3 regions of the Marinobacter sp. LV10R510-11A genome follow, and region 3 is predicted to be linked to each of the others. Evidence: riboswitches for the same ligand, from Rfam matches in the RefSeq annotation. Region 3 holds a riboswitch; each other region holds the start of a gene.
The links. A riboswitch is a leader RNA that binds a small molecule or an ion and turns the genes downstream of it on or off. The one in region 3 is predicted to bind thiamine pyrophosphate.
Positions count from the first base shown of each region.

Region 1 (2,266 bases), 1.1 Mb from region 3:
CCGGTGAGTTGCGGATGAGCCATTCCCGGGTTTCGTGAATGTTCTTGCCAGTGGACAGGTCCATGATGGTGTCGGAGCCCCAGCGAATGCCCCAGGTGAGTTTTTCTACTTCCTCTTCAATGGAGGAGGTAACAGCGGAGTTGCCGATGTTGCCGTTTATTTTCACCAGAAAATTGCGGCCGATAATCATCGGTTCGGATTCCGGGTGGTTAATGTTGGCGGGGATAATTGCCCTGCCCCGAGCTACCTCATCACGCACAAACTCCGGGGTGATTTCTGGCGGTAGGCTGGCACCGAACGACTGGCCCGGGTGCTGGTCTTTCATTAGCCCTGTCTCACGGGCTTCCTGCAATTTCATATTTTCGCGTATCGCGATGTATTCCATTTCTGGGGTAATAATGCCCTGGCGTGCGTAGTGCATCTGACTTACGTTTTTATCCGCTTTAGCACGCAGTGGCTTGCGTTCATCCATAAATCTCAGTGGATCAAGCAGCGGATCCTTCATGCGGCGACGGGTGAACTCCGATGTGTAACCGGGCAAGGTGGCGGTGTCTTCACGCTCGGCTATCCAAGCGGCACGAATGGCGGGTAGCCCTTTACGCAAGTCGATGGTGGCATCTGGGTCCATGTAAATGCCTGAGGTGTCGTACACCATTACGGGCGGGTTTTTCTCGCCGCCCAGTTCGGTAGGTGTATCCTGCACTGTGATTTCCCGCATAGGCACACGCAGGTCGGAACGGCTACCCTGTACGTATATTTTGCGCGACCCTGGCAACGGTTGTATCGCGGCGGAATCTACGCGGGCGGAATCACTGAGGTAAGTTGGCAGATCTGTCATCATTTGCTCCCGGAATTTTTTGTGACGATATTCGGGTCGCGCATGACGGAGAGAGCAGCTTTACCTTTATTTTAAAGGCAACGCTGGCTCTTCGATGGTCTGGTCTCAATCCCTACGCCGGTATTATCCGGATCAGGTCGCGGGTTCTGCGTTGCAATCTCAGCCGGTTGCCAAAAAGTCTGGCAGCCAGCACCCCGTCAAGACGCGAGTCTATAATGCATAGCCCTCAAACTGAGTGCTATTTGCAAGTGTAGAGCTGGGGACGATTATTGTCCATAATAGCCGCCAGTTTAGGCCGGCTTGATGTATCCATGCCACCACGGATGTCGCTTTCATGTAATCTGGGGCGATCCGGCATTTCTTTCAAGCGCCCCGGGTGGGTGCACATGTATTCAGGAGTAACAATGAAGAAACGATTGCTTTCCGGACTTGTTGGCCTCTTGGCGGCACAACCCGCCCTTTCCCTGGATCTGGTAGAGACCTATGAGAAAGCACTCTCCTACGACTCTGGCATTGCCGCAGCACAGGCAAGGTTTGAATCTCAGCAGGCAGCCAGCGATGTAAGCCAGAGTGCTCTGTTGCCGCAGATTGGCGCCTATGGCGAAGCCCGTCATATTGATTCAGACAGCCCCATACAGGACAACAGCTATCGGGAACTGAATTACGGTGTGCAGCTGACCCAGCCGCTGTTCCGTGCCGACGCATGGTTTCGCTATGACGCCAGCCAGTTTCAGACAGATTCTGCGCGTGCGCAATACAATCTGGCACAGCAGCAACTGATTGTAGATGTCGCAACCGCTTATTTTAACGTTTTGCGGGCTCAGGATACGGTAACGACCGCCCAGGCAACCGAAGCAGCGATCCAGCGCCAATACGAGCAGGCCCAGGAGCGTTTTGATGTGGGCCTGATCGCTATCACTGCGGTGTACGAAGCACGCGCCAGCTACGACGACAGCAGAAGCCTGCGGATTGCCGCAGAAAACCAGACGAACATTGCCCGGGAGCGGCTGGCCCGGCTAACAGGCGAATACTCGGAGGACCTGGAGAACCTGCGCCAGAACTTCCCTCTGGGACGGCCCGACCCAATGGATCCGACCGCCTGGGAGATGACCGCTCTTGAGCAGAACTGGTCAATTCAGTCAGCTCTGTATGACCTGAATGCCAGCGAAGCCGGCCTGAAACAAGCTAAGGCCGGCCACTATCCGACTCTGGACCTGAATGCCTCTTACGGCAAATCCGATGTCGACGGGATTGAGCAGTCCGCTCCACCCAGCGCCAGCGCCCAGCGTGACGGCGTCAGCACCCAGGCTATTATCGGCCTCAGCCTCAATATTCCACTGTATTCCGGCGGCGGAACCCAGGCCGGTGTGCGCCAGCAGCGCTCTCTGGTTACCGTGGCCGAACAGTCTCTGAATACCGTACGCCGCG
Region 1 covers NZ_LT907980.1:2,433,426-2,435,691, forward strand. Annotated here, with positions in the region: partial or broken gene thiC (phosphomethylpyrimidine synthase ThiC) at 1-838, opposite strand, end outside; TPP riboswitch at 931-1,045, opposite strand; gene CPH80_RS11615 (TolC family outer membrane protein) at 1,243-2,266, shown strand, end outside.
Region 1: linked by a shared signal. The riboswitch ahead of thiC (phosphomethylpyrimidine synthase ThiC) and the one ahead of thiB (thiamine ABC transporter substrate binding subunit) in region 3 are both predicted to bind thiamine pyrophosphate.

Region 2 (2,266 bases), 290 kb from region 3:
CTGCGACGCTGACAACAGCGGAGGCGCATAACGCCCCCAGGAAAGGCACCAGTGTGGGAATGCCGCCGGGGAAGCTGGCGGCTTCAAAACCGGCCATTACGCTGCCAGTGCTCACGGCACCGGGCAGCACCGCGCCCACAATTCCTGCCATCGCACCGGCAACGGCGGCCGATGTTGTCATCCGCGACCAGAGCCCCAGAAATACCGGAATAACCGAGGTTGCGCACAACAGGTCCGCGATCAGGAATAGCCGGAGCACCGAGTAACCCTGCAAGGCAACCAGCACGACCGGAACCATCAACAAGCAGGTAATCCAGCGGGCGGATGTCAGTGAAAGGCCCTTCTTTTCTGTAACGGCCATTGAAGCCAGAGCGTTCTGGAGGGTATCCACCGACGACGCTACCAGACAGAGCGCCAGTACCAGCGCGACAATCCCGAGCCAGGCCGGTGCCTGTGTCAGCAAGGCAAAGAACGGGATCGGCGGAGTGCCGATATCGTCCAGGCTCAGTGATGCCGCAATACCCAGTGCGCCAACCAGCCCAACTACCAGTACGGTAATACCGCCACCCAGAATGGCCCCCCGGCCCAGCGCGCCATCATCCTCGGCTGCCCAGAGTCTTTGCCAGTAGCCCTGATGGAATAAATTAGCGGCGGTTACGGCAATCACCAGCGTCAGCGCAACGCTCAGTGAGGCGGACAACGGAATATCGGGCAGTTTGGCCGTATCGAGTGCATTCGGCAGTTGCGGCAAGGCCACGACGGCTACGACGATTAGCAGCGCCAGCAACAGCAATGCCTGCCAGCGGTCGGTTTCAAGACTGGCCCGCAGACCGCCCCATGCGGTGTAGATCAGCGTGGTCACGGCGACAGCGACAATAGCGATACTACCGTCAAGCTCGGACAACAGATTGGTGATGGCACCGATTGCGGTCAGTTCCGCAGTCAGGAAACACAGCATGTAGAGTACGGAGATAGTCGTTACCCAGCGGCGTACGCCGTTGCCGTAACAGGCCTGGGCAAACTCGCCAATGCTGCGCCCTTCTGGCAAGTATCGACGAATCGCGGGGCCACAGAAGGCGAATACAATAAACGGCAGCGCAGCACCGACAGCATAACCTGCAAGTGCGACTGGCCCGACCAGAGCGCCAACTTCCGGTGGCGCAAACAGAATCCAGGCGCCCATGCCCGAGGCACAAAAAGACAGGCCAATGGCCTGGGCACCCTGGCTGTTACGGGCGGTGATATAGTCATCAAGACCGCCGTCAGCTAAACGGGCTCGCAGACCCAGCCAGGCAAACAGAATGAGGGCGCCTGAAAGCGCCAGAGAAGCAGGTACTAACATGTCGCACTTCCTCCGCCGGTATTAACCGGATCAGGTTCCAGGGTTTAGCATTCTCAGTCCTGCTGTGGGCAGGACTCCCCTGGCGACGTAAATGGGATTGTTCTGGTGCGGGCGCTATTAGCGCGCGTATCACGACGAGCAGCTATAATGCGACGATCCACCGACCTCAAAGAACTCCGACGGCTTCAGCCTATAGTACTGCTCCTCCACGGTCTTCGATTGCTCGGCGTATGGCTGCGTCATGACTTCCTGCAGCTCTCGAATTAAAGAATAGTTCCCCCCAGCCGCCTGTTGATACGCAGGCACAACAAACCACTCCCGCAAACTGTATTTTGGATTGACGAGCTTCATCTGTCGAGAAAGCTCCTCACGAGAGCGCGGTCGAGTGAGCGATTTCCATTTTGTGAGCCACTCAGACCAGCGCTTGTCCATGCCTTCTGGGTCTGTATCGTACGTCGAGCCCTCGTAGAAGCTCGTTTTGAGTAAGCCAATATCGTCAGGCACCCTCGAGAGCTCGCGGAAGAAAATGGTGTAATCAACAGACGTTTGCTCCATCAGCGTTGCGAGCTCGCTGAACAGCGCCGGGTGAAAAGCATCAAGCCCAAGTTTGGCAGCCCACATCTTCTCCATTTGCGTTTGCATCACCTTTGGAAAATCACTTTGAATCTCGTCGAGCTGTTGCAAGCAATCCTGATGCGACGTCAGCAACGGCCGCAGCGCTGAACAAAACATGTGGAAGTTGCGCTTTGCTGCCTCTGGTTGATTCAGGAACGCGAAATGATGTCCGCCACCGGTCCATGGCTGGTAATGCGGATCAAACACATCGCAAAATCCGAATGGCCCGTAGTCGAGTGTGAAGCCGCCGGCGGCACAGTTGTCGCTGTTGAAGTTGCCTTGGCAGTAGCCAACGCGGATCCAGTTCGC
Region 2 covers NZ_LT907980.1:1,012,393-1,014,658, reverse strand. Annotated here, with positions in the region: gene CPH80_RS04810 (sodium:solute symporter family transporter) at 1-1,342, opposite strand, end outside; TPP riboswitch at 1,332-1,433, opposite strand; gene CPH80_RS04805 (protein adenylyltransferase SelO) at 1,472-2,266, opposite strand, start outside.
Region 2: linked by a shared signal. The riboswitch ahead of CPH80_RS04810 (sodium:solute symporter family transporter) and the one ahead of thiB (thiamine ABC transporter substrate binding subunit) in region 3 are both predicted to bind thiamine pyrophosphate.

Region 3 (2,266 bases):
CACAACAGAGAGAAACGCCTGCCAAACGGTAAAGGTAACCACGGTGCGTAGATAACGGTTACGCCAGAGCTCGCTCAGATCCGGGAGCGAGGCCTCCCATACCAACGCACCCAGCCCCGCCATCGCCAGTACTATGAGTGCACTGGCGATGGCCAGCCCGGGCCAGAGCCGCCATCCGGGGCGGCTGAAAGGTGCAGGGTGCCGGTTAGGATTCATCAGAGTGGGCACATTTAGGTTTAGCGGGTCATTGCGTCGAGCCACTCATTCAGCCATTCACGCCGATTGTCGTTTGCCACTTTCGGGTCAAAATAAAGTGCCTCTGAGGGCTGAATCAGCTTATCGAACACCTCTGGCAGCTCGTCGCCCAGATCCGTGGCTGGATACATGACGTTTTTCAAAGGAATGTGGCGCTGAAAATCGGCGGTTAGCATAAAGTCGAGAAACGCTCGGCCCAGTTCTTTTTGGTCGGATGATTGCACCAATGCTGCAACTTCAACTTGCAGGTAGTGGCCCTCCTTGAATTCGGCAGCCTGGTACCGGTCAGTTTTATCCACCGCCATGTGGTACGCAGGAGAGGTGCTGTAGGACATAATCATAGGCGCCTCGCCGTTCATGAACAGCGAGAAGTAGCCGTCGCTCCAGCTTTTGGTTGTGGTGAGAATTTTGCCCTTAAGCTGCTGCCATTTTTCTGGAGCCTGATCGCCGTATACGTGGCGCATCCATAACAGCAGCCCAAGGCCGGGTGTGCTGGTTCTGGGATCCTGGATAATGATCTTTAAATCATCAGGCGCTGCGATAAGCGCTTCCAGGCTCTCCGGCGGATTAGGTAGTTTTTCGGTATCGTAAACAAACGCGAAGTAGCCCCAGTCGTAAGGTACAAATACTGAATCCTGCCAGTCGATCGGCAAGTTCAGGGCGGATAGATCGATTTCATGGTTCGCCAGCAAACCCGTCTGCCGCGTTGTTTCCATGGTGCCAGTATCCAGCCCCAGCACCACGTCGGCTTGGGTGCTTTTGCCTTCAAGGCGCAGGCGTTGAAGAATGTCACCACCGCTATCCAAAACCACATAGTTAATCTGGCAATTGCACGTCTTCTCGAAAGTTTTTTTAACAGCAGGCCCGGGGCCCCATTCGGCAGCAAAAGACGGGTGGGTATAAATTGTGAGAGAAGATGCCTTTTGAGCGTTTGCCGGCACAGAGGCCAAAGTGAACAGGAGCAGTGTAAGCGCTCGAATGAGCATGATGTTGTAGCCTCCGCAGCAGATCTGGGGTAACCATAAAAGGCAACCGTGCCGCGGGCCCCACCGAAGCCGGTGAGTGCTCAATCCCTTCGCCGGCATAATCCGGATCAGGTTCCGCGGGTATGGTCTCAGCCCGGCATTTGCCCGGCACCCCGTTGAGTTGGTTTGAGTGTACCATGCTCACAATGCCATTTCTTTTAGGGAGAAAACGGGTGCCAAGATTTTTACACACAGCTGACTGGCAGATGGGCCGCACGTACAGCCGGTTTGATACTGAAGACAGTGCAGCGCTCGTTGAAGCACGTTACGAGGCCATAGAGAAGCTGGCTGCGCTGGCCACAGAGCACCAGTGTGATGCAGTGCTGGTGGCAGGTGATGTGTTCGATGCCCAAACGGTCTCCGATCGCACCATTCGGCGGGTATTTAATGCCACCCGTGGCTTTGCCGGCCCTTGGGTAATGCTACCCGGTAATCACGACGCGGCGCTTGCAGAGAGTGTTTGGACGCGCGCTAGGCGCCTTGATGCGGTCCCAGAAAACGTACACCTCGCGCTTGAATCCGGTGTTGTCCCATTGCCAGAGCAGGGTATTGCCGTGCTGGCGGCACCTCTAACGCAGCGCCATACCTACGGCGATCTGACCCAGCCCTTTGACGAGTTAGAAACGCCCTCAGATATGCTGAGAGTAGGCGTGGCCCACGGCAGTGTGCAGGGTGTGCTGCCAGAGGACATTGACTCCACAAACCCCATCGCCCCAGACCGAACACAAACCGCAAAGCTGGATTACCTGGCCCTGGGTGACTGGCACGGTGTAAAGGAGATCAACGAGCGTACCTGGTACAGCGGCACACCAGAGCCGGAACGCTTCCGCAATAACGATGCGGGGTATGTCTTGATTGTTAATATCGAAGAACCGGGCGCGACACCGAAGGTTACCCGGCATGAAACCGCACGCTATCAATGGCACCAGTGGCGAGAGACTTTGTCCGTGCCTTCCGACCTGGATGAGCTGTTGCATCGAATCAAC
Region 3 covers NZ_LT907980.1:1,300,843-1,303,108, reverse strand. Annotated here, with positions in the region: gene thiP (thiamine/thiamine pyrophosphate ABC transporter permease) at 1-261, opposite strand, end outside; gene thiB (thiamine ABC transporter substrate binding subunit) at 237-1,241, opposite strand; TPP riboswitch at 1,309-1,406, opposite strand; gene CPH80_RS06215 (metallophosphoesterase family protein) at 1,454-2,266, shown strand, end outside.